Regions from separate parts of the Streptomyces sp. NPDC088147 genome, predicted to be linked through region 3. Evidence: riboswitches for the same ligand, from Rfam matches in the RefSeq annotation. Region 3 holds a riboswitch; each other region holds the start of a gene.
The links. Region 3 has a riboswitch for thiamine pyrophosphate ahead of ACIOGX_RS29310 (thiamine ABC transporter substrate binding subunit). Riboswitches for the same ligand answer to the same signal wherever they lie in the genome.

Region 1: linked by a shared signal. The riboswitch ahead of thiC (phosphomethylpyrimidine synthase ThiC) and the one ahead of ACIOGX_RS29310 (thiamine ABC transporter substrate binding subunit) in region 3 are both predicted to bind thiamine pyrophosphate.
Region 2: linked by a shared signal. The riboswitch ahead of thiO (glycine oxidase ThiO) and the one ahead of ACIOGX_RS29310 (thiamine ABC transporter substrate binding subunit) in region 3 are both predicted to bind thiamine pyrophosphate.

Annotation. Positions count from the first base shown of each region.
Region 1 covers NZ_JBIUSY010000003.1:657,143-665,827, reverse strand. Annotated here, with positions in the region: gene ACIOGX_RS13840 (helix-turn-helix domain-containing protein) at 1-721, opposite strand, end outside; gene ACIOGX_RS13835 (DUF6879 family protein) at 718-1,242, opposite strand; gene ACIOGX_RS13830 (hypothetical protein) at 1,226-1,417, opposite strand; gene ACIOGX_RS13825 (HNH endonuclease family protein) at 1,729-3,363, shown strand; gene thiC (phosphomethylpyrimidine synthase ThiC) at 3,514-5,334, opposite strand; TPP riboswitch at 5,327-5,470, opposite strand; gene ACIOGX_RS13815 (YibE/F family protein) at 5,542-6,990, shown strand; gene ACIOGX_RS13810 (SsgA family sporulation/cell division regulator) at 7,019-7,453, opposite strand; gene ACIOGX_RS13805 (IclR family transcriptional regulator) at 7,555-8,325, opposite strand; gene ACIOGX_RS13800 (DUF5326 family protein) at 8,615-8,685, opposite strand, start outside.
Region 2 covers NZ_JBIUSY010000002.1:910,055-920,566, forward strand. Annotated here, with positions in the region: gene ACIOGX_RS09250 (IS481 family transposase) at 1-6, opposite strand, end outside; gene ACIOGX_RS09255 (thiazole synthase) at 109-906, opposite strand; gene thiS (sulfur carrier protein ThiS) at 910-1,110, opposite strand; gene thiO (glycine oxidase ThiO) at 1,107-2,303, opposite strand; TPP riboswitch at 2,301-2,414, opposite strand; gene ACIOGX_RS09270 (hypothetical protein) at 2,465-2,851, shown strand; gene ACIOGX_RS09275 (NAD(P)/FAD-dependent oxidoreductase) at 2,848-4,077, shown strand; gene ACIOGX_RS09280 (Rv2175c family DNA-binding protein) at 4,169-4,534, shown strand; gene thiE (thiamine phosphate synthase) at 4,637-5,296, shown strand; gene metF (methylenetetrahydrofolate reductase [NAD(P)H]) at 5,456-6,373, shown strand; gene ACIOGX_RS09295 (hypothetical protein) at 6,425-7,393, shown strand; gene ACIOGX_RS09300 (phytoene desaturase family protein) at 7,498-9,012, opposite strand; gene ACIOGX_RS09305 (TetR/AcrR family transcriptional regulator) at 9,505-10,113, opposite strand; gene ACIOGX_RS09310 (YhgE/Pip family protein) at 10,179-10,512, opposite strand, start outside.
Region 3 covers NZ_JBIUSY010000009.1:97,299-107,810, reverse strand. Annotated here, with positions in the region: gene tsf (translation elongation factor Ts) at 1-681, shown strand, start outside; gene pyrH (UMP kinase) at 838-1,617, shown strand; gene frr (ribosome recycling factor) at 1,744-2,301, shown strand; gene ACIOGX_RS29320 (phosphatidate cytidylyltransferase) at 2,301-3,371, shown strand; gene rlmN (23S rRNA (adenine(2503)-C(2))-methyltransferase RlmN) at 3,584-4,696, shown strand; TPP riboswitch at 4,753-4,878, shown strand; gene ACIOGX_RS29310 (thiamine ABC transporter substrate binding subunit) at 4,962-6,101, shown strand; gene ACIOGX_RS29305 (ABC transporter permease) at 6,173-7,786, shown strand; partial or broken gene ACIOGX_RS29300 (ABC transporter ATP-binding protein) at 7,786-8,817, shown strand; gene ACIOGX_RS29295 (response regulator transcription factor) at 8,960-9,634, opposite strand; gene ACIOGX_RS29290 (sensor histidine kinase) at 9,628-10,512, opposite strand, start outside.

The DNA.
Region 1 (8,685 bases), on a different contig from region 3:
ACAGAGCGACATCCCTGGGATCGGTAACGATCACCTCGGCATGCGTGGTCTCGACGGTCACCGTGCGGTCGTCCCGGACGACGAAGGAGTGCCCCGGCACATCGATCTGTGGACGGTCCAGCGGGACGACCCGGACGTCCACGTTCGGCAGGCGGGAGACGGAGGCGATGCGGTCCAGCTGTCCGGCCATCATGGCGGATGGGAGAAGGCGCCAGCGCAGAACGGGTTCCGTGATCACGAAGCGGAGCTGCTTCCCTGTGTCGTACAGCACTCGTTGCCGTTCGATCCGTGCACCGATGGTTCGGGCGAGCTGGTCCTCGCTCAGCCCCTTGCCTTGCAGGACAGCTCGTACGTACTCGGGTGTCTGCAACAGGCCGGGGACCAGGGACGGCTGGAACAGCCGTAGGAGCTCCATCGACGCTTCCAGCGCCCGGATCTCCTCCTGCTTCCGGTGGAAGCCCATACGTCTGAACAGCCGCCAGGCCGTCGCCTCCGTGGCCTGAGCTCGGGCCGCGGCCATGTACTCGGCCTTGACCTGTTCGGACACCTCCAAGGCCGTCAGGATGCGCTCCACGTCGATCACGCTGGGCGCCACGTGGCCGTTCTCAATCTTCGACAGCTTGGCGGTGGACATGACCGCGCTACGGGCTACCGCCTTGGCCTCCTTACCGGATGCCTGTCGCAGAGCCCGCAGCGCTGTACCCAGCTCCGTTCTGTTCACCCGCCGTACTTCGCCCACCATTCGGGGAACGGCTCGGCGTGAGCGAGAGCCGTGTCCCGGTAACGGACGAACTCCGCCGCACGCCCGGCCTCAAGGAAGTCCGGCCCGAGGAACACACCTGCGTCGTCGTAGTTCATGACGACGGGGGAAACCTCATCGAACAGCCAGAAGTCCGGCACTCCTGCCAAAGGGTTCGGCCTCTCGGTGACGTCCAGGATGAAGAACTCCTCACCGCCCGTCATGTTCTTCACGTACCCCCAGCCGAGCTCATAGCGGAGGTAGTCCGTCAGCGGACGGGAGACGATGTGCACCCGGTGCATCCGCTTGCCGGCGTGCGTAGCGGCCCGGACGGTCTCGACCCATCCCGCGTTGTAGTCCTCCGGCTGCGGCTCACCCGCCAGGAAGGCCCGGAGGTTATCCGCGCTCGACGGGACGTTGTACTCGTCCAGGATCTCCAGTCGGAATGCCTCGCGGTGGAACGTCTTGAACCGCTCCGCCAGGTTGCTAGATGAGCTGATCACGGATGGCCTTCCGGATGAGTTCCATGGGGATCTCGACCAGGGTCTCGTGCGCCGGGATCTCCAACCCGTGGCCAGTCCGGGTCTCACCCTGCACGAGAAGGGTGTCTCTGTCCGTCGCATACAGCGTGGGACAGTCACCGTTCTCACAGGTCGTTACGAGCTTCCTGGCCTCCACGTGCTGCCCCCTCGCTACGGCTGCCCTGTGTACCGCTTCATGGTCCCGAGTAACACGAGGGCGTTGCAAGGCATCGAATTTCCACAACGGGAAACAGCCCTGCCGACGCCTTGAGCAACCACTTGGCGCGATCGATAGAAGGCACATATGGGCAAAAGGGGAAATTTAGTGTCATACGTAGATAAAAATACTCTCCAGTACGTCGAGGGTAATCATTCACCCCCAATTGACGCCAGAAACCGTTAGTGTGACCGTGATTCGACGCGCGTGAATGACTCTGCCTAGCAGCAGACATGCGAAGGGGACTGGTAATGCCGACACACATGGTCAATCTTGACGCATTGATCCCACGTGAAGATTTTGAGGCTCTGCCGTCCGAACAGGCAGCCCCGACCTCCGTCCTAAGCACCACGTTGAAAATCACTGACCTCACCCAGGACAGTCTTATGTACAACGTCCTGCGGAAACCTGATTTTCAGCGAGAAACGGCTAACTGGACACCCGAAAAGGTTGCCGAACTCGTTCGTAGCTTCCTTGCCGGCGATTTGATTCCTTCCATCATCCTATGGCGCTCCCCAGCTAGCGGGAATATCTTCGTAATTGATGGCGCCCATAGACTCAGCGCGCTCGCCGCTTGGGTCCAAGACGACTACGGCGACAAGCACACATCAATCAGGTTCTTCGATAATTCAATCCCAAGCGAGCAGAAGAAGGCTGCCGAAGCCACGCGCAAGCTGATCCAGCAGAGCATCGGATCGTACGCAGACCTGGGCCTCGCCCTCAGAAACCCCGACACCACTTCGAGGGAGAAGCTTCAGCTCGCAAGAAACCTAAGTGCTTTCGCGGTACACCTCCAGTGGGTGAACGGAGAGGCAGAGAAGGCGGAGAGTTCGTTCTTTAGGATCAACCAACAGGCAACACCAATCGATCCGATCGAACTCGAAATGATCAAGGCGCGCCGAAAGCCCAACGCACTCGCCGCTCGCGCCTTCATCCGAGCAGGCACCGGACACAAATACTGGTCATCTTTCGAGGAGACAGTCCAGGCGGAGATCGAGTCTCTCGCCAAGGATGTCTACGACCTGATCTTCAAACCGAACATGGATATCGCTATCCGCTCGGCCGATCTTCCGGTAGCTGGCAGGGGATACTCTGCTGATAGCGTCAAGATGGTGTTCGAGCTAGTAAATTTCGTCAACAAGACCCGCCGAGACCTGGGCACAGGAAAGCGCGGAAGCAGAAGCCAGGACCAGCTCGACATTTTGGCTGACGACCTCGATGGCGCCAGCACGCTCAAATATATGCGGGCAGTAAAAAGGACCGCTGGCAGGATCGCAGGGAACGAACCGGCGTCCCTCGGACTTCACCCCGCAGTCTATTTCTACAGCGCTACAGGGCGATTTCAGGCGGCGGCTTTCCTGGCCGCGACAGAATTCATCCAAGAGCTGGCAGAGAAGAACCGGCTTTTCAAATTTACGGACATTCGCGAGAAGTTCGAGGAATTCCTGGTCGACCACAAGTATTTCCTGAACCAGATCGTGCAGGCGTACGGAAGTCTGCAGCGTTCCGTGCCATCCATTTTGAAAATGTACCGAGTCGCCTTCGAAGCGATGGCTGAAGGAGCTGACGCCGCCGAGATAGTTGCCCGCCTGCAAGCAGACACCACGTCGCCCCGCGTGCCCGTGAAGGTCACTACCGACGATGACCGGACCCACCGCAGAAATTTCTCGGCCGAGACGAAGAACTCTGTATTCCTGAAGGAGACGTTGACGGCAGCCACCAGGTGTGAAATTTGCAGAGCCCGCCTGGACTTCAAATCCGTCACTGTAGACCACAAGATTCGGAAGGAAGATGGAGGAACAGGGGCTCCCAGCAACGCGGCCTTGACTCACCCGTTCTGCAACTCTGGCTATAAAGAGAGTCGGGAGTCCAGCAGAACGGCCTGAACCGGAAACGGTCAATGAAATGGGCTAGTGCCGGTTTGAAACAAGCGGTCCGGTCTAGCCGAAGCTCACCGACTCACAAGACCGTGGCGCAATAAAATCGGCCCGCGACTCCGCCCATGAGGTCGCGGGCCGATCACATGTGCGCCCTCGTTAGTCGGCCAGCGGCAGGTAGACCCGGTTGCCCGAGGCCGCGAACTCCGCCGACTTCTTGAGCATGCCCTCGGCGATCTCCTCCTCGGACGCCGCCGGCTCGTCGCCGCCGAACTGCTCTGTGATGCTTCTGCTGATCTTCATCGAGCAGAACTTGGGCCCGCACATCGAACAGAAATGCGCGGTCTTCGCGGGTTCGGCCGGCAGGGTCTCGTCATGGAACTCCCGTGCCGTGTCCGGGTCGAGTGCCAGATTGAACTGGTCCTCCCACCGGAACTCGAACCGGGCGTCCGACAGCGCGTCATCCCACTCCTGCGCCCCCGGATGCCCCTTGGCCAGGTCCGCAGCGTGGGCCGCGATCTTGTACGTGATGACACCGGTCTTCACGTCGTCACGATCCGGCAGACCGAGGTGCTCCTTGGGGGTGACGTAGCAGAGCATCGCCGTGCCCCACCACGCGATCATCGCCGCGCCGATGCCGGAGGTGATGTGGTCGTACGCCGGGGCCACATCGGTCGTCAGCGGGCCGAGCGTGTAGAACGGCGCCTCCTCGCAGATCTCCTGCTGAAGGTCGATGTTCTCCTTGATCTTGTGCATCGGGACATGCCCCGGGCCCTCGATCATCGTCTGCACGCCCAGCCGCTTCGCGGTCGAGTTCAGCTCGCCCAGCGTGCGCAACTCGGCGAACTGCGCCTCGTCGTTGGCGTCCGCGATGGAACCGGGCCGCAGACCGTCACCCAGGGAGTACGTCACGTCATACGCCGCGAGGATCTCGCACAGCTCCTCGAAGTTCTCGTAGAGGAACGACTCCTTGTGGTGCGCGAGACACCAGGCGGCCATGATCGAACCGCCGCGCGAGACGATGCCCGTCTTGCGACGGGCCGTCAGCGGCACATACCGCAGCAGCACTCCGGCGTGCACCGTCATGTAGTCGACGCCCTGCTCGGCCTGCTCGATGACCGTGTCCTTGTAGATGTCCCAGGTCAGCTCCTCGGCCTTGCCGTCCACCTTTTCGAGCGCCTGGTACAGCGGGACGGTGCCGATGGGAACGGGGGAGTTGCGCAGCACCCACTCCCGGGTGGTGTGGATATTGCGGCCCGTGGAGAGGTCCATGACCGTGTCCGCGCCCCAGTGGGTCGCCCAGGTCATCTTCTCCACCTCCTCCTCGATGGAGGAGGTGACGGCGGAGTTGCCGATGTTGGCGTTGACCTTCACCAGGAACCGCTTGCCGATGATCATCGGCTCGATCTCCGGGTGATTGACATTGGCCGGCAGGACGGCCCGCCCGGCGGCGATCTCCTCGCGGACGACCTCCGGGGGCACGTTCTCGCGGATCGCGACGTACTCCATCTCCGGGGTGATGTCACCGCGCCGGGCATACGCGAGCTGGGTCACCGGCTGCCCGTCCCTGCTTCGCCTGGGCTGACGCGGCCGGCCGGGGAAGACCGCGTCGAGACCGCGCAGATCGGTCGATCCGCTCCGGAGCAGTCCTCCGCGCGGTGAGGTGTGCTTGAGCCCGTCGTCCTCGGGACGGACCGGTCGGCCCGCGTACTCCTCGGTGTCGCCGCGACCGATGATCCAGTTCTCGCGCAGCGGTGCGAGACCGCGGCGTACGTCGGTTTCGACTCCGGGATCGGTGTACGGACCCGACGTGTCGTACAGCGTGACGTCCTTGCCGTTGGTGAGATGCACCTGACGGACGGGCACCTGGAGGTCCGGGCGCGAACCCTGGACATATCCCTTGTGCCAGCCGATGGACTTTCCGGCCTCGCTCGGCTTCCCCGAATCGGAGGCAGACGGATGTGCGGCCTGAACGGTCATGAGACCTACTCCCTACGCCGGCATTACCCGGTAACAGGTTCAGCGGTCGGCGCAGCGCAGGTGTCCGGGGAAGTGACCCCGGGCACACAGTCAGCGCCCTCTCAGCCCGGTGCTCCGAGCTCCCGCGTGTGCAAAGGTTGCCTCCACGCTAGCGTCATATCCGGCGTGCTGAACAGAGGGCCCCTTCCTTCTTGCGATGATCGGTCGGTGACCCCTCCCCAGCAGACTCACGAAGCGCACGGCCACTCGCACAGCCATGGTCCGGCCGCTCCGGTCTCCCAGCACCTCCGCAAAGTCATCGCGGCGGTCCTGATTCCGTTCGCGGTCGCCGTGGCCGTCGGGCTCGCCGTGCTCTGGCCGGGCGGTGCCCCGGCACACGAGCGCACCGGTGTGGGCTTCGACCGGCAGACGGAGCAGGGCCAGGTCGTACGGATCGAACGGGTCGACTGCAAGGACGTCAACGCCTCCCAGCTCCCGTCGACCGGCGACACCACACAGCCCCAGGGGCGTGAGGCGCAGCGGGCGGAGACCGGGGAGTGCAAGAAGGCCACGGTCGAGGTCACGACCGGCAAGGAGAAGGGGCGGACCTTCGTCGAGGTCGTCCAGCCGGACGCGCCGCGGCAGTTTCACGTGAAACAGGGCGTCGTGGTGGCATACGCACCCGATGCGCCGCGGGATCTCCAGTACTCCGTGACGGACGTGGACCGTAAGCTCCCCCTGACACTGCTGGCGGGGATCTTCGCGCTCGTGGTGGTCGTGGTGGGGCGGATGCGCGGCGTCATGGCGCTGGTCGCGCTCATCGCCTCGTTCGCCGTTCTGACGCTCTTCATCCTGCCCGCGATCTTGCAGGGATCGAATCCGCTGATCGTGGCGGTCGTCGGCGCCAGCGCGATCATGCTGATCGCCCTCTATCTCTGCCACGGTCTGACGGCACGTACCTCGGTCGCGGTCCTGGGCACGCTGATCTCGCTACTGCTGATCGGGCTGCTGGGGTCCGTCTTCATCGGCTGGGCGAGCCTGAGTGGCAACACCGACGACAACACCGGGCTGATCCACGGCCTGTATCCCGAGATCGACATGAGCGGTCTGCTGCTGGCGGGCGTGATCATCGGTTCGCTCGGCGTGCTCGACGATGTGACGGTGACCCAGACCTCGGCGGTCTGGGAGCTACGTCAGGCGGATCCGACGATGGGACCACGCGCGCTCTACCGGGCGGCCATCCGGATCGGCCGGGACCATATCGCCTCGGTGGTCAATACGCTCGTCCTCGCCTACGCGGGCGCGGCGCTGCCGCTGCTGCTGCTCTTCTCGATCGCGCAGTCGAGCATGGGAACGGTCGCGAACAGCGAGCTGGTGGCGGAGGAGATCGTCCGCACGCTGGTGGGTTCGATCGGGCTGGTCGCCTCCGTGCCGGTCACGACAGCGCTGGCGGCGCTGGTGGTCTCCGCCGACCGGCACGCCCCGGAGGCGCCTGGCATGGCACCGTACCCGGCGCCCGCGGGACCGGGCCCCGGCCCGGGTTCGGCGCCAGGACAGGGGGCAGCGCCCGGACACGGTTCAGCGCCTGAACAGGGTTCTACGACGGCCACCTCGCTGCCGGCGCAGAACGCGCTGACCCGCAAGCTCGGTGGCAGGGGACGCCGGCGCAAGAAGTGACCGTGCTGGCGTGAGGCCGGACGGTCGGTCAGCCGGCGTTCTCCTCGGCGAGGATGCGACCGAGCGCCTCCTCCAGATTGCCCTCGAAGTCACTGAGCGTGCGCTCCTGACCGAGCGGGACCAACCGGTCCGTACGGTCGAGGAAGGCCACCAGCGGCGCCGCGCTGACGCGGAAGAGCGCGTGATCGTCGCCGACCTGGAGCCGCATATGGACGTCGGAGAGGTCCTCCGGCGTGGTCGGCGCGATATGCACATCGCCGTCCCCACTGGGCGTGTTGATTCCGTCGAGCAGCAGTTCGCGGCCGAAAGTCCAGGTCACGGGGGCATCGCCGGGCAGATGGAAGGTCATCCGCACGGCGTAGGGATCCCGCATCTCGTAGTGGAGTTCCACCGGGATTCGGAACGAGAGCTCCTCGGAGACGAGGAAGCTCATCAGGACCTCGGCCTGGACCGACTCGCGCATCGTGTACTCCGGAGTAGATGAAGCAGTGGCTGGGAATGATCCCATGGACCCTCTTGACGCAATCGTGCTGTAAGCGCTAGCGGATCACAAGGAGTAATTTTTCAGATACTGATAGAGACGGCGAGAGAGTTCGCCAGCGATTCGATCTCTCTGCGTAACCGCTCGACCGCCAGAAGCAGCTGTTCCTGCTGATGGAGTGGTATGGAAATGGCCACGGCGCCCGCGGCGGCTCCGGCCTCGATCGGTACGGCCGCGTAGACGGTGCCGAGCCGGTATTCCTGTCGCTCCACCACCGGCTCCGCGGGTCCCAGCGACCCGAGGCGCTCCAGCAGCGTCCCGCGGTCCGGTACGGAATAGGGCGTGAGCGGGCGGACGGGGTAGCGGTCCAGATGGTCGCGGCGGGATTCCTCGTCGAGCCGGCTGAGCAGACACTGCCCGAGCGCGTGTGCGTGCCCGCTCTCGCGGATGTCCGCCCCGTCGGCGACCGCCGGGGCCGCGGGGCTGTCCGCCACGGAGACGAGATCGATCTCACCGTTGTCGTAGACCGCGAAGTACACCGGGGCCCCGGTCGCGTCGTGCCATCGGCCGAGCGATTCGGTGATCTTGCTGCGACGATTCTGCGGGGCGTCGCCGTGCGCCAGCCGCTGTACGGCGTCGCCGAGTACGAAGACGCCCCTCTCCCGTCGGAGATAGCCCTCGTGTGTGAGCGTGCGCAGCAGGTGGTAGGCGGTGGGGAGCGGGAGGCCGGCCTCGCGTGCGAGCTGCTTCGCGGGGGCCCCGTCCGGATGGGAGGCCGCCGACTCCAGCAGTCGCAGCGCTCGCTGTACCGAACCGATCAGAGTTGGGGCTGCGGTACGTGTAGCTGTGGCCAAAGGTCACCCCCAGGCGTGCTGACGGGCGAGAGCCCGCCCGCGGGGGCCGCCCCCGCGCGCCCGCCGCACTCCTGAGGGAACCGAGGGACCGAAGGCACCTCGAGACGGATCCGAGGAACCTTGAGGCCCCGCCCAGAAAAATCGCACAAACCAATGGTCAGAGCGATCTTCGATGGTGTTTTCCCAGGGCGCGACAGTGGTTTGCCACTCTAAGGGCAGGCCGGGGCGAGGGATGTTTTCCCCTTCACCTTTCCCTCGCGCGGGCTAACGGCCGTTCGAGCGGGGAGTTCTACCAGTCACCGCGCGACGAGGAGGAAGAGGAAGACATGAACTTCCGTACGACATAGACCAGTCCGCCGA
Region 2 (10,512 bases), on a different contig from region 3:
GGACACGAAGACCTCCGTGTGCGGTGCAGCTTAGACACCTCCACCACACCGGAGGTCTTCGCCATGATCAAGCCCGGCCGGTGTCAACAACGCTCGTGATCAATACACCTAGGGGAACGCCGGCCTCTCCGGGTCCAGCGTCGCCACCCCCTCCACCGGCGACGACGCCCACGCGATCCGCCGCCGCGGCATCCGCCCCGCCCGCCACGCCAGCCGCCCCGCCGACACCGCGTGCCGCATCGCCTCCGCCATCAGCACCGGCTCCCGCGCCCGCGTCACCGCCGACGCCAGCATCACCGCCGCGCACCCCAGCTCCATCGCCAGCGCCGCGTCCGAGGCCGTGCCCGCGCCCGCGTCCAGGATCACCGGCACCCCCGCCCGCTCCACGATCAGCTCGAAGTTGTGCGGATTGCGGATACCGAGGCCGGAGCCGATCGGGGAGCCCAGCGGCATGATCGCCGCGCACCCCACGTCCTCCAGCTTCGCCGCGAGCACGGGATCGTCGTTGGTGTACGGCAGGACCGTGAAGCCGTCGTCGACGAGGGTCTCCGCCGCGTCGAGCAGCTCGATGGGGTCGGGCAGCAGCGTGCGCTCGTCCGCGACCACCTCCAGCTTGATCCAGTCCGTACCGAGCGCCTCGCGGGCGAGACGCGCCGTGAGCACCGCCTCCCCGGCGGTGAAGCAGCCCGCCGTGTTGGGCAGCGCGCGGATGCCGAGCGAGTCGAGTACGGACAGGACGGAGCCGTGCACGGCGGGGTCGAGGCGGCGCATCGCGACCGTGGTGAGTTCGGTGCCCGAGGCGGTCAGGGAGCGTTCCAGCACGTCGAGGCTGGGCGCGCCGCCCGTGCCCATGATCAGCCGGGAGGCGAACGTGGCGGAGCCGATGGTCAGCGGGTCGTCGGCCATGGTTCAGCCTCCCTGGACCGCGGTGAGGACTTCGACGCGGTCGCCGTCGTTGAGCGGTGTGCCGGACCAGCGGGTGCGCGGGATCACCGTCTCGTTGACGGCCGCGGCGACCCCCGAGGGCGCGGGGGCGAGCGTGGCGACCACGACGTCGAGGGTGGTGGCGGGCGCGAGCTCGCGGGGCTCGCCGTTCACGGAGATGTTCATGCGGTCTGCTCCTGACGGATGGACGCGACGGGCGAGGGGCGCGAGGAGAACCGCGACGGGGAGAAGGCACGGGCCTCCGGGGGCAGTTCGCCGGTCGTCAGCACCGTGGCCATCGCGTCGCCCGTGACGGGCGTGAGCAGGACCCCGTTGCGGTAGTGGCCGGTGGCCAGGGACAGCCCCGGCAGCGCGGTGGGTCCGAGCAGCGGCGCGTTGTCCGGTGAGCCGGGGCGCAGCCCGGCGACGGTTTCGGTGAGCGGCAGTTCCGTGATGCCGGGGACGAGTTCGTGCGCGTCCCGCAGCAGTTGGTACACCCCGCCCGCCGTGACCGTGGTGTCCCAGCCGAGTTCCTCGCTGGTGGCGCCGACGACCAGTTCGCCGTTCTCGCGCGGCACCAGATAGACGTGGCTGCCGCGCACGGCGGCCCGTACCGTCCTGGAGAGGAAGGGCGCGTATGTACCGGGCACGGTCAGGCGCAGGACCTGGCCCTTGACGGGCCGTACCGGCGGCAGGACATCGGCCGGTACGCCCCCGAGCCGGCCGCTGAGGCTGCCGCCCGCCAGCACCACCTGGTCCGCGGTGAGCGCGCTGCCGTCGGCCAGGACGGCGCCGGCGGCCCGGTCGCCCACGACGGAGAGCCGGTCGGCGTGGGCGCGGTGGACGACCACCCCGGCCCGTTCGCACGCGGTCAGCAGGGCCGCCGCCAGCCGGCGGGGATCGATCTGGTGGTCCTCGTCGACGCGCAGACCGCCGCGTACGCCCGGCGCGAGCATCGGCTCCAGGCGCCGGCACTCACGGCCCGTGAGCCACTGGGACGTCAGCCCGCAACGCTGCTGGAAGGCGTGCAGTTCGCGCAACTGTGCGCGGTCGTCGGTGTCGAGGGCGACGGCGAGCGTGCCGCACGCCCGGTAGCCGGTGTCCTGCCCGCTCGCCGCCTCCAGTTCGGCGACGAAGTCCGGATAGCGCGCGGCGGAGGCGAGGTTGAGGCCGAGCAACGTCTCCTCGCCGTAGTGGAGTTCGGTGACGGCCGCGAGCATCCCCGCCGCGACCCGCGCCGCGCCGCCGCCGGGATCGGGGTCGGTGACGGCGGTGCGCAGCCCGTGCTGCGCCGCGCGCCAGGCGGTGACCAGCCCGATGATCCCGCCCCCGATGACGAGGACGTCGGAGCCCGTTGTTCCTTCATGGGGTGACTGCATGGGCGTCCAGCCCCTCCCTTCGCCGGCATGACCCGGATCAGGTTCGTACGGTCGGAGGCCGCCTCAGCCTCCCTCTCAGCCCGGTGCGTCCGGACTCCCGCGAGGTAGTGTCGGCTGCCAGCCTAACGCCCTGACCTCCGCGCTGTAAGGGAGCGATTACCGTGGCCCGTTCACTGGACGGACTCGTCCTTTCCCCGGTCGCCGACCAGGCACCGGGGCAGGTGGGCACCGCCACCCGCTTCGTCTACCGCGAGGAGGACGGCGTGATCCGCGCCGAGTACGAGGGCGGTGACGTGGTCCGCGGCTATCTCGTCGGGACGCGCGAGGGCGACCGGCTGGACTTCCGGTACGTACAGCTGAAGCGGGACGGCGCGACGTCGTCGGGGCACTGCGTCTCCACCGTGGTCGGCCTTCCCGACGGCCGGGTGCGGCTGGAGGAGACCTGGGAGTGGGAGTCCCAGGAGGGCAGCGGCACGAGCGTGGTGGAACAGGTTCCCGCCGACATTCCGGGAGTTGTCCGGGACGGGCTGTCTAAGGTGATCGGGTGAGCGAGAGACAGCGGGAGACAGAACCGGCCGGAGAGCCGAGGGTGGTCGTCGTCGGCGCGGGCATGGCGGGCGTGCAGACCGCGGTGGCCCTGCGGGAGAAGGGCTTCGGCGGCCCGGTCACCGTACTCGGCGCCGAGCCGCATCCACCGTACGACCGGCCCCCGCTCTCCAAGGCGGTCCTGCTGGGCAAGGCGGAGAGCCCGGCCTTCGACATCGACTTCGCGGCGCTGTCCGTCCGGCTCAGGCTCGGCCTCGACGTGACCGGACTGCGCCCCGGCGCGCGGGAACTGGACACCGCGCGCGGGCCCGTCCCGTACGACGTCCTCGTCATCGCGACCGGCGCGGAACCGATCGCCCTGCCGGGCACCGAGTCGCTGCCCGGCGTCCATCTGCTGCGCACGCTGGACGACGCGGAGCGGCTGCGTCCGGTGCTCGGCCGCAGGCAGCGGGTCGTGGTCGTCGGCGCGGGGTGGATCGGCGCGGAGTTCACCACGGCCGCCCGGGAGGCGGGCTGCGCCGTGACGGTCGTCGAGGCGGCCGACCGGCCGCTCGCGGGCGCCCTGCCCGCCGACGTCGCCGCTCCCATGACCGGCTGGTACGCGGAGAGCGGCGCCGAACTGCTGACGGACGCCCGGGTGGCCGGTGTCGAACCGGGCGCGGTGCTCCTCGCGGACGGCCGGCGGCTGGACGCGGACGCGGTGGTCGTGGGCATCGGCGCGCGGCCCGCGACGGGCTGGCTGGCCGGATCGGGGATGGAGCTGGGCCCGGACGGCGCCATCGTGGCGGACGAGCGGCTGCGGACCTCGCTGCCGGAGGTGTACGCGGTGGGTGACTGCGCCTCGTTCCCCTCGGCCCGTTACGGAGAGCGACTGCTCGTCCATCACTGGGACAACGCGCTCCAGGGGCCGCGCACGGTCGCCGCGCAGGTGGTCGGCGAGACCGACGAGATCTACGACCCCGTGCCGTACTTCTGGTCCGAGCAGTTCGGCCGCTTCGTGCAGTACGCGGGCCACCACGCGGACGGTGACACCCTGGTCCGGCGCGGTGATCCCGCCGGGAGCGCCTGGTCGGTGGTGTGGCTGCGGGACGGGGCGCCGACCGCGCTGCTGGCCGTCGGCAGGCCCCGGGATCTGGCGCAGGGCCGCAAGCTCATCGAGGCGGGCGCGCGGCTGGATCCGGAGCGGACCGCGGACCCGTCCGTACCGCTGCGCAAGGCCGTGCTCTGACCTCGTGCGGGATCGCGGCACCGCCGGGGCGGCGGCCCGATTGGGGCTTCTCGGCTACCGTCTGTCAGTCCGGGATGGCACGCTTGTCCTTGTGACCGAGATTGACGCAAAGATCGATGCTCTCGTCCCCGCCTGGCTTCACCTGCCCGACATCGCGGAAAAGCTCGACGTCGAGGTGACGCGTGTGCGGCAGTTGGTGAAGGAAGGCCAGCTGATCGCGGTGCGCCGCGGCGAGAACAGGACGCTCCAGGTGCCCGCCGCCTTCATCGACGGCAACAAGGTGGTCAAGGGCCTCGCCGGCACCCTGACGCTCCTGAGGGACGACAGTTTCACCGACGAAGAGATGCTCGAGTGGCTCTTCACCCCCGACCCCAGCCTGCCGGGCACGCCCGCGCAGGCGCTCAGTGAGAATCGCGGCACGGAGGTGAAGCGCCGGGCCCAGGCGCTCGCCGTCTGACGACATCGCCATCCGCGGTGCGCGGCGCCCCCGTACGGCCGTCCGCCGGCCGTACGCGGGCCGCCGCGCACCGCCGACCCACACATCACGGGGGGATCTTCCATGGCCACGGCTTCCGCGGCTTCCGCGTCGCTGTCCGACGCCCGGCTCTATCTGTGCACGGACGCCCGTAAGCGGCAGGGGGATCTCGCCGAGTTCCTCGACGCCGTGCTCGCGTCGGGCGTGGACATCGTGCAGCTGCGCGACAAGGGCATGGAGGCGGCCGAGGAGCTGGACCACCTCCAGGTCTTCGCCGACGCCTGCCGCAGGCACGGCCGGCTGCTCGCCGTGAACGACCGCGCCGATGTGGCCCATGCCATCGGCTCCGACGTGCTGCATCTGGGACAGGGCGATCTGCCCGTCCCCGCCGCGCGCGCGATCCTCGGGGACAGGCCGCTGATCGGCCGTTCCACCCATGCCGAGGCCGAGGTGGACGCGGCGGTCGCCGAGCCCGGCGTGGACTACTTCTGTACGGGCCCCTGCTGGCCCACCCCCACCAAGCCGGGCCGCCACGCCCCGGGGCTCGACCTGGTGCGGTACGCCGCGTCCCGTGCCACGGATCGTCCGTGGTTCGCGATCGGCGGGATCGACGCCGCCCGTCTCGACGAGGTGCTGGACGCCGGTGCCCGCAGGGTCGTCGTCGTCCGGGCGATCACCGAGGCGGACGACCCGGCGGCGGCGACCGCGGCCCTGGCGAAGCGCGTGCGCGACCGTGCCGTGTGACGGCGGCGGGGTGTACGGATGGCCGGAGTGCGGCGTACGGATGACGGGAGCGCGGCGCACGGGGACGTGCCGTGCCGGAGCGCGGCTACTTAACCGGCAATCCGGGCAAAAGCCCCTCGTCCGGTTGGGGGACCGCCCCACCCTCGATAGCCTGCACATATGGCCCTAGGCACAGCTTCGACCAGATCGGATCACGCGCTGACCGTGCGTGATCTGCTCGCGACCGGCAAGACTTCGTACTCGTTCGAGTTCTGGGCGCCCAAGACGGAGAAGGGCGAGCGGAACCTCTGGAACGCGTTGCGCCGGATCGAAGCGGTCGCCCCGAGCTTCGTCTCCGTGACCTACGGCGCGGGTGGCTCCACCCGCGCGGGCACGGTCAGGGCCACCGAGCGGATCGCCGCCGACAGCACGCTCACACCGGTCGCGCACCTCACTGCCGTCGGTCAGTCCGTCGCCGAGCTGCGCAACATGGTCGGGCAGTACGCCGACGCCGGGATCCGCAACATCCTCGCCGTACGCGGCGATCCGCCCGGCGACCCCATGGGCGAGTGGGTCAAGCACCCGGACGGTGTGCGCTACGCCGTTGAACTGGTCAGGCTGATCAAGGAGTCCGGCGACTTCTGCGTCGGAGTGGCGGCCTTCCCCGAGATGCATCCGCGGTCCACCGACTGGGACACGGACGTCAGGCACTTCGTGGACAAGTGCCGCGCGGGCGCCGATTACGCGATCACGCAGATGTTCTTCGACCCCGAGGGCTATCTGCGGCTGCGCGACCGCGCCGCCGCGGCCGGTTGCGAGACGCCCATCATTCCGGAAATCATGCCCGTCACCAGTGTGAAGATGCTGGAGCGATTGCCACAGCTCTCCACCGCGGTCTTCCCGCCCGAGCTGAAAGAGCGGATCCTCTCCGTCAGGGAGGATCCCGCCGCTGTACGCTCCATTGGCATCGAGTTCGCGACGGAGTTCTGCGCCGAGCTGCTCTCCGAGGGTGTCCCCGGCTTGCACTTCATCACGCTCAACAACTCCACGGCGACGCTCGAAATCTACGAGAATCTCGGACTGCACGAGCAGTCGTGACCGGCCGTACCCGCCCTGTCCCCGGGCGGTGGGCCCAGGAGAGGGGCGGGCATGGGCTGGACGGTCCTCTACATCGCTTTCGGCATCGTGGCCCTGTGGCTGCTCGGTGAGGTGCTGCTCCAGTACAAGGCGCGGCTGCGCTGGCGCGTGCTCGCCTTCACCGGGTTCATGGGCGTGGTCCTCGGCGTACTGATCCCTTCCATATTCGTCATCGCGCTGGGCGCGATCGCGTTCGCGGTCGGCCAGACGTATGTGACGCTGTCCTTCCGCCGCGGCTTCTCGACGGGCTGGGCGATAGGCGGCAGTCCGGGCGCGAGCCGCCGCCGCAAGGCAGGGAGCCGGCAGGCGCAGGAGCGCGAACCCGCGCTGGAGGTCTCGGACCTGGAGTACGAACCGGCCGCGTACGAACCGCCCGCGTACGAGCCGGAGGCGCCCGCGCCGACCGCCGCGGTCTACGAGCCGGAGCCGCTGCCCGACGACACGGGGCAGTACGGGATATACGACGACGCGGCCCGTGAGGCGCGTCAGCAGCCGCACGCGGGCGCGGGCATGGGCGCGGGCACCGCGCCCGGTGCCGGCGCGCACGAGTACGGCGACGGCGGCGGATACGACGCGTATCCGGGGTACGGGCAGCACCAGCCCGCGGGCCAGGACGGATACGTGCCCCAGGACGCCTACCACTCCGGTCAGGACATGTATCCCGGCCAGGACGCGTACGCGCAGCAGCAGTACGGCTACGACGCCGGGCAGCAGCAGTACGCCGGGTACACCGACCCGTACGCCGGCTCGGCCGACAGCGGCGGGCAGTACGGCTCGTACGACAGCTTCGGCGGCCGGCAGCAGTACGCCGACCCGTACGGCAACCAGCAGCAGTACGGCGGCGACACCCCGCCCGGCGGCGTGTGGGTCCCGCAGCAGCGCGACCGCGACGGCGAGCAGTTCCCGCCGATGCCCCACGAAGAGCCGCGCCGGCCCGGCTACCCGGACCCCGACTACAACGAGCAGCAGTACCGCTACTGACGGGCGACCGACGACGGGCGACCGGCGACGCGCGTCGGCGGGCCGTCAGGAACGGTCGGCGGCGCGCCCGTTGACCGAGCGGGCATGGTGACGGCCCGCGTGGCTCACCGCGAGCCGCGGAAGTCCGCCCCTTCGACGATCAGTCCGGCGACCAGCGCCCCCGACATCCCGGCGTGCGCGAGCCCGCCGCCCGGATGCGCCCAGCCTCCCGCGCGGTACAGCCCGGACAGCCGGGTGGGGTTCCCCGGAAGCAGCAGCCGGCCCTCGGCCCCGGCCAGCGCGGGCGCCGGTACGGAACCGCCCGCGGCCCCCGTCAGCGCCGCCGTATCGGCCGGGGTGCGCACCTCGCGCCACAGGAGCCGCTCCGCGATTCCCGGCACGGCGGCCCCGGCGGCCGCCACCAGCGCATCGGCGTACCGCTCGCGCAGCGCGGCGTCGGACCAGTCGACCGGCCCGTCCGGGGCCACCGTCGCGGTGAGCGTGACCGCCTCGTGGCCGTCGTCGGGGCGCGTCGCCGCGTCGTCGGGCCGCAGCACCGTGACCGTGGGCCGCGCCGCGGTCCGCCCGGCGAACACCTCGGCCGCCTCGGCGCTTCCGTCGGGGGAGTGCACCACCGTCCGGTGCGCGGCGCCGGGTTCGCGGGCGCCGCGCAGCGCCAGCAGCACCGTGAACCGGCCCGGCCGCACGGCACCACCCGCGTCCGTGCCGGGCGGCCGTACGTCACCGTCCGCGTCGAGCCGCCACTCCACGAGAGGGCCGGGCGCGATTCCCGCCACCACATGGTCGGCCTCCGCGACCGTGCCGTCCGCCAGCTCGATGCCCGTCGCCGCGCCGTCCTTCTCGACGATCCGGGTCACCTCGGCGCCGAAGACGAACTCCACCCGGCGGGCCAGGCACCGTTCGTACACCGCGCGCGCCAACTCCCGCATGCCGCCCCCGACATACCAGCTGCCGAAGGTCTGCTCCAGATACGGCAGCAGGGCGGCGCTCGCCGGGGCGTGCCGCGGGTCGAGCCCGTACGACAGGGCGTAGCCGTCCAACAGCGCCGCCAGCCGCGGGTCGGCCAGCTCCCAGGCACCGATCTCCGCGACCGTCGTGGCCTGCCGGGCGCCGCGGAGCAGCCGCCGCTGCCGTACGGCCGGATACGGATCCCGGCCCAGCACCCGCCAGTCCGCCCACAGCGGCTCCTCCAGCAGCGGGCGCCGCGAGCGGTCCCAGGCGTCCCGGGCCCGGCCGAGGAACTCCCCCCAGCGCTCCCCGGCGCCCGCGCCCAGCGCCGCGTCCAGGGCGGAGACCACGCCGCCGCGCGACGCGTTGGGCAGCCGTACGCCGGTGCCGTCGGCGAAGACATGCCGGCTCGCCGGATCCACCTGACCGAGCCGGACGCGGCTCTCCAGCGGCTCCTTGCCGGTCTTGACGAAGAGATCGCGGTAGACGGCCGGCAGATGCAGCAGACCGGGCCCGGTGTCGAAGACGAACCCGTCCCGCTCGAACCGGCCCACCGACCCGCCGTACGTCGCCGCGCGTTCGTACACCGTCACCCGCTGACCCGCCACCGCGAGCCGGGCGGCCGCCGCCATGGCGCCCATCCCGGCGCCGATCACCGCAATCCGTGCCATGGCAGCGATTTTAGAGCGCCGGGGGAGCACCGGTCTCCGGCCGTTCCCCGCGTGATGCCACGACCGCGCCGCGTGATGCCACGGCCGTGCTGGGCGGGAGTACGCAGGACTGAGTACCGGTACCTAGTGGGGGAGATGAGTAGGCACGCGGATGGGCTCCGACCTGCGCGGACGGAAGAGTGGGGACCACGGAAGGGGCGCGGCGCCGGCACCGCCGACACGGGGCGGCGGAACTGCGCGGCTCCCCTGACGTAACGGGGGTGCGGACGGGGAGCCCAGCGACCACGGGGGATCAGAGGATCACGGGGAAGCGGGCTCTCCGGCATCCCGGAGAACGGGGTACGGGGACCGGGGGGTACGGGGACTGGGGGTGCGAGGACCGGGGGGTACCGGGGGATACGGGATACGGGGGAACGCGCCGGTCCGGCGAGGCTCAGGGGGATGGAGCCTCACCGGACCGGCGCACGTACGTACGCGGGGCGCGTACGGGCGTCAGCGTCCGCCGACCCGGCCGTGCAGCAGCCGCGAGAGCGCCGCGTGCACATCGTCCATGGACCGCTCGGGCTGGAACGCCTGCCAGTCGAGCGCCGCCACGAGCACCATCCCGACCAGCGCCGCCGCCGTCAGGGGCACGTCGATCTCGTCGCTCAGCTCACCGCCCTCGACGGCCTCCCCGAGCACCCTCTCGACGACCGCGACGGCCTCCTGGCGCACCACCAACAGCGTCGACTGCCAGGCCCGGTTGGTCCGCCACAGCTCGGCGACGTACAGCTGTGTGAAAGCGGGATAGCGGTCGATGAAGACCAGACCGGCCCCGATCATCGCGTCCAGCGCCTCGATCTTGCTGCCGCCGCGCTCCGCCGTGGTGTCGGCCGCCGTCCGCAGGGACGAGGCGAGCAGTCCGACGCCGTGCCGCAGCAGCTCCTCGAAAAGCTCCGTCTTGCTCTTGAAGTTGTAGTAGACCGTGCCCTTGGCGACCCCGGCGCGTTCGGCGATCTCGTCCACCGTCGTCGCCGAGAAGCCCTGTTCGGCGATGAGGGTCACCGCCGCCTCGTAGAGCTTCTGCCGGGTGGCCTGGCGGCGGGTGCTGCTGCTGTCCATGGCGACGATTGTCACAGGTCCTCCGCCGTCACAGCTCCTCCGCGCCCGCCGCATGTCCTGCGCGCTCACAGGCTCAGCTCGGGGTGCAGCCGGTCCAGTGTCCATACCTGCTTGCGCCGCGCGGACAGGGCGGTCAGCGCCAGCGCGCCCGCGGTGAAGGCGGCGAGCACGGCACAGCCCTGCCATACGGGGCCGAGCCCGCCGCCCGAGATGAGTCTGCGCAGCGCGTCGACCACGTAACTCATCGGCAGGAAGGGGTGGATGGCGCCGAAGAAGCCCGGACTGGTCTGGACGGGATAGGTGCCGCCCGCCGAGGTCAGCTGGAGCATCAGCAGCGCCAGCACGAGGATCCGGCCCGCCGGTCCGAAGCGGGCGTTGAGCCACTGGACGATCGCGGTG
Region 3 (10,512 bases):
GAGGGCCGTTCGGCCGAGAACGGCGCTGTCGTCTCCCTCATCTCCGAGGACAAGACCTCCGGCGTTCTGCTCGAGCTGAAGTGCGAGACGGACTTCGTCGCCAAGGGTGACAAGTTCCAGACCGTCGCCAACACGCTCGCCGCCCACGTCGCCGCGACGTCCCCGGCCGACCTCCCGGCGCTGCTCGCCTCCGAGATCGAGGCCGGCAAGACCGTGCAGGCGTACGTGGACGAGGCGAACGCCAACCTGGGCGAGAAGATCGTCCTGGACCGCTTCGCGCAGTTCACCGGCGGTTACGTGGCCGCCTACATGCACCGCACCATGCCCGACCTCCCGCCGCAGGTCGGCGTCCTCGTCCAGCTGGACAAGGAGAACGCCGAGGTCGCCAAGGACGTCGCGCAGCACATCGCCGCCTTCGCGCCGAAGTACCTCAGCCGCGACGAGGTCCCGGCCGAGACGGTCGAGAACGAGCGCCGCGTGGCCGAGGCCACCTCGCGCGAGGAGGGCAAGCCCGAGGCCGCCCTGCCGAAGATCGTCGAGGGTCGTGTCAACGGCTTCTTCAAGGACGTCGTCGTGACGGAGCAGGCGTTCGCCAAGGACAACAAGAAGTCCGTCCAGAAGGTCCTGGACGAGGCCGGTGTCGCCCTGACGCGCTTCGTGCGCATCAAGGTCGGCGTCTGAGTCTGTACGCGATCAACCCAAGACCCCGATAGGGTCTGACGCAGTCGTCCGGGTACCTGCCGGGCGGCCGCAGATCTGACGAGGAGGCCATTGCCGCACAGGGAACCGCAAGGACCCCGGCAATGGCCTTCTTCGTATGCGCACGAGGAGATCTCCATGGAACAGGCCGACACAAGCGACGACGGCAAGAAGAGCGACGACGGCAGGAACCACGGCCGCGGACGCTTCATGCTGAAGCTGTCCGGTGAGGCGTTCGCCGGACGGGGAGCGCTCGGCGTCGACCCCGATGTCGTCCACGCCATCGCCCGCGAGATCGCCGCCGTCGTCCGGGACGGCGCCCAGATCGCGGTCGTCATCGGCGGGGGCAACTTCTTCCGGGGCGCCGAACTCCAGCAGCGCGGCATGGACCGGGCGCGCTCCGACTACATGGGCATGCTCGGCACGGTCATGAACTGCCTCGCGCTCCAGGACTTCCTGGAGAAGGAGGGCATCGACTCCCGTGTCCAGACCGCCATCACCATGGGGCAGGTCGCGGAGCCGTACATCCCGCTCCGCGCCGTGCGCCACCTGGAGAAGGGCCGCGTCGTGATTTTCGGCGCCGGTATGGGCATGCCGTACTTCTCGACCGACACCACGGCCGCCCAGCGCGCGCTGGAGATCGACGCCGAGGCATTGTTGATGGGGAAGAACGGGGTCGACGGGGTGTACGACTCCGACCCCAAGACCAACCCCGCCGCGGTCAAGTTCGACGCCCTGGAGTACGGCGAGGTGATCGCCGGAGATCTGCGGGTCGCCGACATGACCGCCATCACGCTGTGCCAGGACAACAAGCTGCCGATCCTCGTCTTCGAATTGCTGAAGGAAGGCAATATCGCGCGTGCGGTCAAGGGTGAGAAGATCGGCACGCTCGTGAGCGACCAGGGCACCCGGAGCTGATCCGGGGCCGCCCCGCACGGGATGGACAAAGCCCTGCCGGTCGGACACCGTGCAGGACAAGACGCGACGCAGGTTCCGCCGGCCGATTCGCACGCCGGGCCCACTCAAGACACGCAGGAGCAAGTGGTGATCGAAGAGACCCTCCTCGAGGCCGAGGAGAAGATGGAGAAGGCCGTCCTGGTCGCCAAAGACGACTTCGCCGCGATCCGCACAGGGCGGGCGCACCCGGCGATGTTCAACAAGATCGTGGCCGACTATTACGGTGCCCTGACCCCGATCAACCAGCTCGCCTCGTTCGCCGTGCCCGAGGCGCGGATGGCCGTGGTGACCCCGTTCGACAAGAGCGCGCTGCGCAATATCGAGCAGGCGATCCGCGACTCCGACCTCGGCGTCAATCCGAGCAACGACGGCAACATCATCCGGGTGGTGTTCCCCGAGCTGACGCAGGACAGGCGCAAGGAGTTCATCAAGGTCGCCAAGACCAAGGCCGAGGACTCGAAGATCTCGATCCGCGCGGTCCGCCGCAAGGCCAAGGAGACCATCGACAAGCTGATCAAGGACGGCGAGGTCGGCGAGGACGAGGGCCGCCGCGCCGAGAAGGAGCTCGACGACACCACCGCGAAGTATGTCGCGCAGGTGGACGAGCTGCTGAAGCACAAGGAAGCCGAGCTGCTCGAAGTCTGATGAACGACTCTTCCCGGGGAGCCTCGTCGACAGCCGGATACTGGGGACCGACCGACCCGGGGGCTGTCCCGGCGGGTCCCGCATACGATGAGCATCCCGCACAGCAGACTCGGCCCATGCCCATCGTGCCCGACGGACCCGCCGACAGCGGGAACCAGGATGACGACCGGGGGGCCGCTCGGCCGGGCGGCCCCCTGTTCCGTGACAAGACCCCGCAGGAGCCCATGGCAGCCCCTCCGCCACCCCCGCCGAAGAAGCGGGCCGGACGCGATCTGCGTGCGGCCATAGGGGTCGGTATCGGGCTCGGCGCGGTGGTCGCGGCCTCGCTCTTCATCGTCAAGGCCGTCTTCATCGGCGTCATAGCGGTCGCGGTGGTGATCGGGCTGTGGGAGCTGACCTCACGGCTCCACGAGAAGAAGGGCATCAAGGCACCGCTCGTGCCACTCGCCGTCGGCGGCGCCGCGATGGTCGTCGCCGGGTACGCGCGGGGGGCGGAGGGTGCCTGGGTCGCGATGGCCCTCACCGCGCTCGCGGTGCTGATCTGGCGGATGACGGAACCGCCCGAGGGCTATCTCCGAGATGTCACGGCGGGGGTCTTCGCCGCGTTCTACGTGCCGTTCCTGGCCACCTTCGTCGCGATGATGCTCACCGCGCACGACGGCCCGTGGCGGGTGCTGATGTTCCTGGTGCTGACGGTCGTCAGCGACACGGGCGCGTACGCGGTCGGCTGGCGCTTCGGTACGCACAAGCTGGCGCCCCGTATCAGCCCCGGCAAGACCTGGGAGGGGCTGGCCGGAGCCGTCGGCTTCGCGATGGCGGCCGGTGCGCTCTGCATGGAGTTCATGATCGACGGCGGGGTCTGGTGGCAGGGACTGCTGCTCGGGCTCGCGGTCGCGGCCAGTGCCACCCTCGGTGATCTCGGCGAATCCATGATCAAGCGGGATCTCGGCATCAAGGACATGGGCACGCTGCTTCCGGGCCACGGCGGGATCATGGACCGGCTGGACTCCCTGCTGCCCACGGCGCCCGTGGTCTGGTTGCTGCTGGTGCTCTTCGTGGGCTCCGGATAGTGCTCTCGTCCCCGGCGAGGTCGGCCCGTCGCGGCACTACCCGTACCGGTTACCCTGAAAGGGCTCGCCGCTCACGGGTGGCGGGCCCTTTTTGAGCCCCGCGGCTGTGAAGCCGTTCCCGTGAGGTCTCCCGGCACCGGCACCGTCCTGCCGTACTCCCCGCCACGGCGGGGGTAGCCCGGCCTCGCCGCACCGAGGAGATTTGGTTTTTCATGGCCCCGCCGACACCCGGAGAACTCACTTTCGTCGCGCCTCGCGGAGCCAAGAAGCCCCCGCGGCATCTCGCCGACCTCACCCCCGCCGAGCGCCGCGAGGCCGTCGCCGCGATCGGTGAGAAGCCGTTCCGCGCCAAGCAGCTGTCGCAGCACTACTTCGCGCGGTACGCGCACGACCCCGAGCAGTGGACCGACATCCCGGCCGCCGCGCGCCAGAAGCTCGCCACGGAGCTGCTGCCCGACCTGATGTCGGTGGTACGGCACATCTCGTGCGACGACGACACCACGCGCAAGACCTTGTGGCGGCTGCACGACGGCACCCTCGTCGAGTCGGTGCTGATGCGCTACCCGGACCGGGTCACCATGTGCATCTCCTCGCAGGCGGGCTGCGGGATGAACTGCCCGTTCTGCGCCACCGGCCAGGCCGGTCTGGACCGTAATCTCTCCACCGCCGAGATCGTGCACCAGATCGTCGACGGGATGCGCGCGCTGCGTGACGGCGAGGTTCCCGGCGGTCCCTCGCGGCTGTCCAACATCGTCTTCATGGGGATGGGCGAGCCGCTCGCCAACTACAACCGGGTGGTCGGGGCGATCCGCCGGCTCACCGACCCCGAGCCGGACGGTCTGGGCCTCTCGCAGCGCGGGATCACCGTCTCGACGGTCGGTCTGGTGCCCGCGATGCTGCGCTTCGCCGACGAGGGCTTCAAGTGCCGGCTCGCCGTCTCCCTGCACGCGCCCGACGACGAACTGCGCGACACCCTCGTGCCGGTCAATACGCGGTGGAAGGTGCGGGAAGTGCTGGACGCCGCCTGGGAGTACGCGGAGAAGTCGGGCCGCCGGGTCTCCATCGAGTACGCGCTGATCCGCGACATCAACGACCAGGCGTGGCGCGGCGACCGGCTGGGCCGGCTGCTCAAGGGCAAGCGGGTGCACGTCAATCTGATCCCGCTCAACCCGACGCCCGGCTCGAAGTGGACGGCGTCGCGCCCCGAGGACGAGAAGGCGTTCGTCGAGGCGATCGCGGCCCACGGCGTGCCGGTGACCGTACGGGACACCCGGGGCCAGGAGATCGACGGGGCGTGCGGACAGCTGGCCGCCTCCGAGCGGTAGGAGCCGGAGGAGTCGGTACGGCGCCACGGGGTAGCCTTGGCCTGAACGTATTGCATATTTTCCGACAGGGGAGCGCCACAGCGCTGAGAGTGCGGCACATGTCCGTGGGAGCGGGCAGCGGTCGCAGACCCTCTGAACCTTGCCCAGGTCATTCTGGGTAGGAAGTTCGGACACCACTCAAGCTGTAGCGCCCTGCCCGGAGTCCGGACCGTACGGACCCCGGGCAGGGCCGCGTCTTCTCCTGGACATCCCAGGAGGAAAGTCAGTGAGCAGTACCCGTATTCGTCCCGCCCGTACGCGTACCGGCACGAGAAGGGCGGCGGCCGGCGCGCTCGCCGCCGCGCTCGGCGTCTCGGCGCTCGCCGCCTGCGGCGGGTCCGGCGGCTCCGCGTCGTCCGGTGACGGCGGCAGCGGCAGCCCGGAGTCCAAGACCGTCACCCTCGTCAGCCATGACTCGTTCAACGCCTCGCCCGCCGTGCTGAAGGAGTTCACCAAGGAGACCGGTTACACGGTCAAGGTCCTGAAGAGCGGCGACGCCGGGGAGGCCCTCAACAAGGAGATCCTGACGAAGGGTTCGCCCCAGGGCGATGTCTTCTTCGGTGTCGACAACACCCTGCTCTCCCGCGCCCTCGACAACGGCCTGTTCACGCCGTACAAGGCGAAGGGCCTGGACCGCGTCGAGGAGAGCGCGCGGCTCGACAAGGACAAGAACCGGGTCACCCCGGTCGACACCGGCGACATCTGCGTCAACTACGACAAGAAGTACTTCACGGACAAGAAGCTGACGCCGCCGCGGACCTTCGACGATCTGATCAAGCCCCAGTACAAGAACCTCCTCGTCACCGAGAACGCCGCGACCTCCTCACCCGGCCTCGGCTTCCTCCTCGGCACGGTCGCGCGGTACGGCGACAAGGGCTGGCAGGACTACTGGAAGAAGCTGAAGGACAACGGAGTCCAGGTCGTGGACAGCTGGGAGCAGGCGTACAACGACAGCTTCTCCGGCTCCGCGGGCGGCAAGAAGGCCAAGGCCGACCGGCCGCTCGTCGTCTCGTACGCCTCCAGCCCGCCCGTCGAGGTGCTGTACGCCGACCCCCGGCCCGAGGAGGCGCCGACCGGGGTCTCCACCGGGACCTGCTTCCGGCAGACCGAGTTCGCCGGGCTGCTGGGCGGCGCGAGGAACGAGGCCGGCGGCAAGGCGCTGCTGGACTTCCTGATCGGCGAGAAGTTCCAGGCGGACATGCCGCTGAACATGTTCGTCAACCCCGTGGTCAAGGACGTCGCGCTGCCGGAGCTGTTCACGAAGTTCGGCGCGACCGTCGACACGCCCGAGGCCGTGGCGCCCGACACGATCGCCGCCCACCGTGAGCAGTGGATCCAGTCGTGGTCCTCACTCGTAGTGAAGTAACCGCCAGGACGCCGGGGGGAGGACGGCCGGGGCGCGGCCGGGGGCGCGGAAACGCCGTACGGCTCGCGCTCATGGCCGTGCCCGTCGCCTTCTTCGCGGTCTTCTTCGCCTATCCGGTGGCCGCGATCGTGGGCCGGGGGCTGAAGACGGACGGCGGCTGGCAGGTCGGCCGGATCGGGGACGTACTGGCCCGCCCGGACATCCTCGGCGTCCTGTGGTTCACCACCTGGCAGGCGCTCGCCTCCACCGCGCTGACCCTGCTGATCGCGCTGCCGGGCGCGTATGTCTTCGCCCGCTTCGACTTTCCCGGCAAACAGCTGCTGCGCGCGGTCGTCACCGTCCCGTTCGTGCTGCCGACCGTCGTGGCCGGCACCGCCTTCCTGGCGCTGCTCGGGCGCGGCGGACTCCTCGACGACCTGTGGGGCGTACGGCTCGACACCTCCGTCTGGGCGATCCTCCTCGCGCATGTCTTCTTCAACTACGCGGTGGTCGTCAGGACGGTGGGCGGGCTGTGGGCGCAGCTCGACCCGCGCCAGGAGGAGGCGGCCCGGGTGCTCGGCGCGGGACGGCTCGCGGCCTGGTGGCGGGTGACGCTGCCGGCCCTCGGCCCCGCCGTCGCCGCCGCCGCGCTGATGGTCTTCCTGTTCACCTTCACCTCCTTCGGGGTCGTACAGATCCTGGGCGGCCCCGGCTTCTCCACCCTTGAGGTGGAGATCTACCGGCAGACCGCGCAGCTCCTCGATCTGCCCACCGCCGCCGTGCTCACGCTGGTGCAGTTCGCGGCGGTCGGCGCGGTCCTCGCGGTGCACGCGTGGACCGTACGGAGGCGGGAGACCGCGCTGCGGCTGGTCGACCCCGCGCTGACCGCACACCGGCCGCGCGGCGCCGGGCAGTGGGCGCTGCTCTGCGGGGTGCTCGGCACCGTACTGCTGCTGATCCTGGTGCCGTTGGGGGTGCTCGTCGAACGCTCCCTGGGTGGTCCCGGCGGGTACGGATTCGACTTCTACCGGGCCCTCGGATCGGTGGAGTCCAGCGGCGGCACCTTCCTCGTACCGCCGCTGGAAGCGGTCTGGAACTCCCTGCGGTACGCGCTCGTCGCGACCGCCGTCGCGCTGGTGGTCGGAGGACTGGCCGCCGCCGCGCTCACCCGGCGCGCGGGCCGTCTCGTGCGGGGCTTCGACGCGCTGCTGATGCTGCCGCTCGGTGTCTCGGCCGTGACCGTCGGCTTCGGTTTCCTGATCACGCTGGACAAGCCCCCGCTGGATCTGCGCGCCTCCTGGATCCTGGTGCCGCTCGCCCAGGCGCTGGTGGGGGTCCCCTTCGTCGTACGGACCATGCTGCCGGTGCTGCGGGCGGTGGACGGTCGGCTGCGCGAGGCGGCGGCCGTGCTCGGGGCGTCGCCGCTGCGCGCCTGGCGGGAGGTGGATCTGCCGCTGGTACGGCGGGCGTCGCTGGTCGCCGCCGGGTTCGCGTTCGCCGTCTCGCTCGGCGAGTTCGGCGCGACGGTCTTCATCGCGCGCCCGGACCGGCCGACGCTGCCGGTGGCCGTCGCACGGCTGCTGGGGCGGCCGGGTGAGCTGAACTACGGCCAGGCGATGGCCCTTTCCACGGTCCTGATGGTGGTGTGCGCGGTGTCGCTGCTGGCGCTGGAACGTATCCGTACCGACCGCTCGGGAGAGTTCTGATGGCCTTGCTGACCCTGTCGGACGTGACCGTACGGTTCGGCTCCCGCACCGCGCTCGACGCGGTGGATCTGGAGATCGCCGAGCACGAGATCGTCTGTGTGCTCGGACCGAGCGGCAGCGGCAAGTCGACGCTGCTGCGGGTGGTCGCCGGGCTCCAGGAGCCGGCCGGCGGACGGGTGGCGCTCGACGGCTCCGACCAGTCGGGGGTACCGGTGCACCGGCGCGGCGTCGGCCTGATGTTCCAGGACCATCAGCTCTTCCCGCAGCGTGACGTGCGCGGCAATGTCGCCTTCGGCCTGCGGATACGCGGCGCCACCCGGGACGAACAGGACCGCCGCGTCGCCGAGTTGCTCGACCTCGTCGGGCTGCCGGGGGCCGGCCGCCGGGCCGTCGCCGAGCTGTCGGGCGGCGAACAGCAGCGGGTCGCGCTGGCACGGGCGCTCGCGCCGAGGCCGCGGCTGCTGATGCTGGACGAACCGCTCGGCCAGCTCGACCGCGGCCTGCGCGACCGGCTCGTGGTCGAACTGCGCGGTCTGTTCGGACGGTTGGGCACGACCGTGCTCGCCGTCACCCATGACCAGGGGGAGGCCTTCGCGCTCGCCGACCGGGTGGTGGTGATGCGCGACGGCCGTATCGCCCAGACCGGCACCCCGCTGGAGGTCTGGCAGCGGCCCGCCTCCGCCTTCGTCGCGCGGTTCCTCGGCTTCGGCAATGTCGTGGACGCGACGGTGAGCGGCGCCGTCGCCGACACGGTCTGGGGCAGGGTCCCGGTCCCCGACGGATCGGCCCAGGGCGAGCGGACGGTGCTGGTCCGGCCCGCGGGGGTACGTCTCGTGGACCCCGGCGAAGGGCTGCGCTGCACGGTCGGGGCGCGTACGTTCACCGGCGGCCGGGTCACCGTACTGCTACGGCCCGGCGCACTCACCGGCGCACCGGACATCGAGGCCGAGTGCGGGCTGCGCGAGGCGCCGGAGGAGGGCGCGGAGGTGGGGGTCGCCTTCGCCGCCGAGGAGGTGGTGGTGCTGGCCGCCCAGGACCGGCCGGGCATGAGGGCGGGGGATCAGGACCGGCCGGGCATGAGGGCGGCGGATCAGGACCCGCAGAGCGTGCGGGCATCGGACCGGGGCCGGCCGGGCGTGCGGGTGGCGGACACGGCCGGGCCGTCCCCGAACCTCACGGGTCATGGCGCCCCGCGCCCGGCCGCACCAGACCGAGTTCGTACGCCAGGATCACCGCCTGCGCCCGGTCCCTGAGCCGCATCTTCGCGAACAGCCGGTTGATATGCGTCTTGACCGTGTGGTCCGAGATGGTGAGCCGGCCGGCGATCTCGGCGTTGGACAGACCGCGCGCGATCAGTACGAGCACCTCGGCCTCGCGCGCGGTCAGCCCGTCCAGCGTGCGCACGGGCAGCACCGACTCGCGCTGCCGAGCGAACTCCGCGATCAGCCGCTTGGTGACCTCGGGCGCGAGCAGCGCGTCGCCCCTGGCCACGACCCGTACGGCGTGCAGCAGTTCGGGAAAGGTCGCGTCCTTCAGGAGGAAACCGCCCGCTCCCGCCGCGAGCGCGTCGTACACGTACTCGTCGAGATCGAAGGTGGTCAGGATCAGCACCTTCGTCGATCCACCGGACGCGGCGAGGATCTCGCGGGCCGCCTCGATGCCGTTCTTGTGCGGCATGCGGATGTCGAGCAGCGCCAGATCGGGCCGGTGCTCGGCGGCGGCCCGGACCGCCTCGACGCCGTCCTCCGCCTCCGCCACCACGGTGATGTCGTCCTGCGTGGCCAGCAGATTGACGAAGCCGGTCCGTACGACCGCCTGGTCGTCGGCCACGATCGCCCTGATCACCAAGGGAGTTCCGCCTCCACGAGAAAACCGCCGTCAGGCCCCGGACCGGCCGTGAGCCGGCCGCCCAGCAGGGCGGCCCGTTCCCGCATCCCCGCCAGACCGTGTCCCCAGGGCCGGCCGGCGGCGGGCCCCGGACCGTCGTCGCCGACCCGGATGGCCAGCCGGTCGGCGAGATAGCCGATCTCCACCAGCGTACGGGCGCCGGGCGCGTGCCGGCGCGCGTTGGTCAGCGCCTCCTGCACGATGCGGTACGCCGACAGCTCCCAGGAGGCGGGCAGTCCGTTCCGCTCGCCCGCGGCGCCCCGCTCGCCGGTGAACCGCAGCTCCGCCTCGCCGCCCACCGCGCGGTGCTGCTCCAGCAGTTCGTCCAGCGTGTCGAGCGACGGCGGCGGCGCGGTCGCGGCCTTCTCGTCGGGACGGGTCCGCAGCACCCCCAGCAGCCGCCGCAGTTCGGCCATCGACGAGCGTGCCGTCCCGGCGATGTCCTGGAACGCGGTCCGGGCCTCGGGCGAGAGGCCGGGCGTGGTGTACGCCGCGCTCTCCGCCTGCACCGCGATCATCGAGACCGAGTGGGAGACGACATCGTGCAGTTCGCGGGCGATCGCCGCGCGCTCGGCCTCCGCCGCCCGGCGGCGCTCCATCGCGATCAGCCGTTCCTGCGCGGCGCTCCGTTCGCGCCGGGTCTCCTCGCGTGCCCGTACGGCGTCCCCGGTGCTGACGGCGCCGAGGACCACGGCGGTCAGGACGAAGGTCTCGGCGAACCACCCGAGGGAGAACGCGTCGCCTCGCCGCAAGGAGGGGATGAGGTCCCGGGCGGTGCGCTGCCAGGTACTGATGTGCACCAGATTCGCCGCCAGCGCCGCGAGAAACCCACCGCCGAC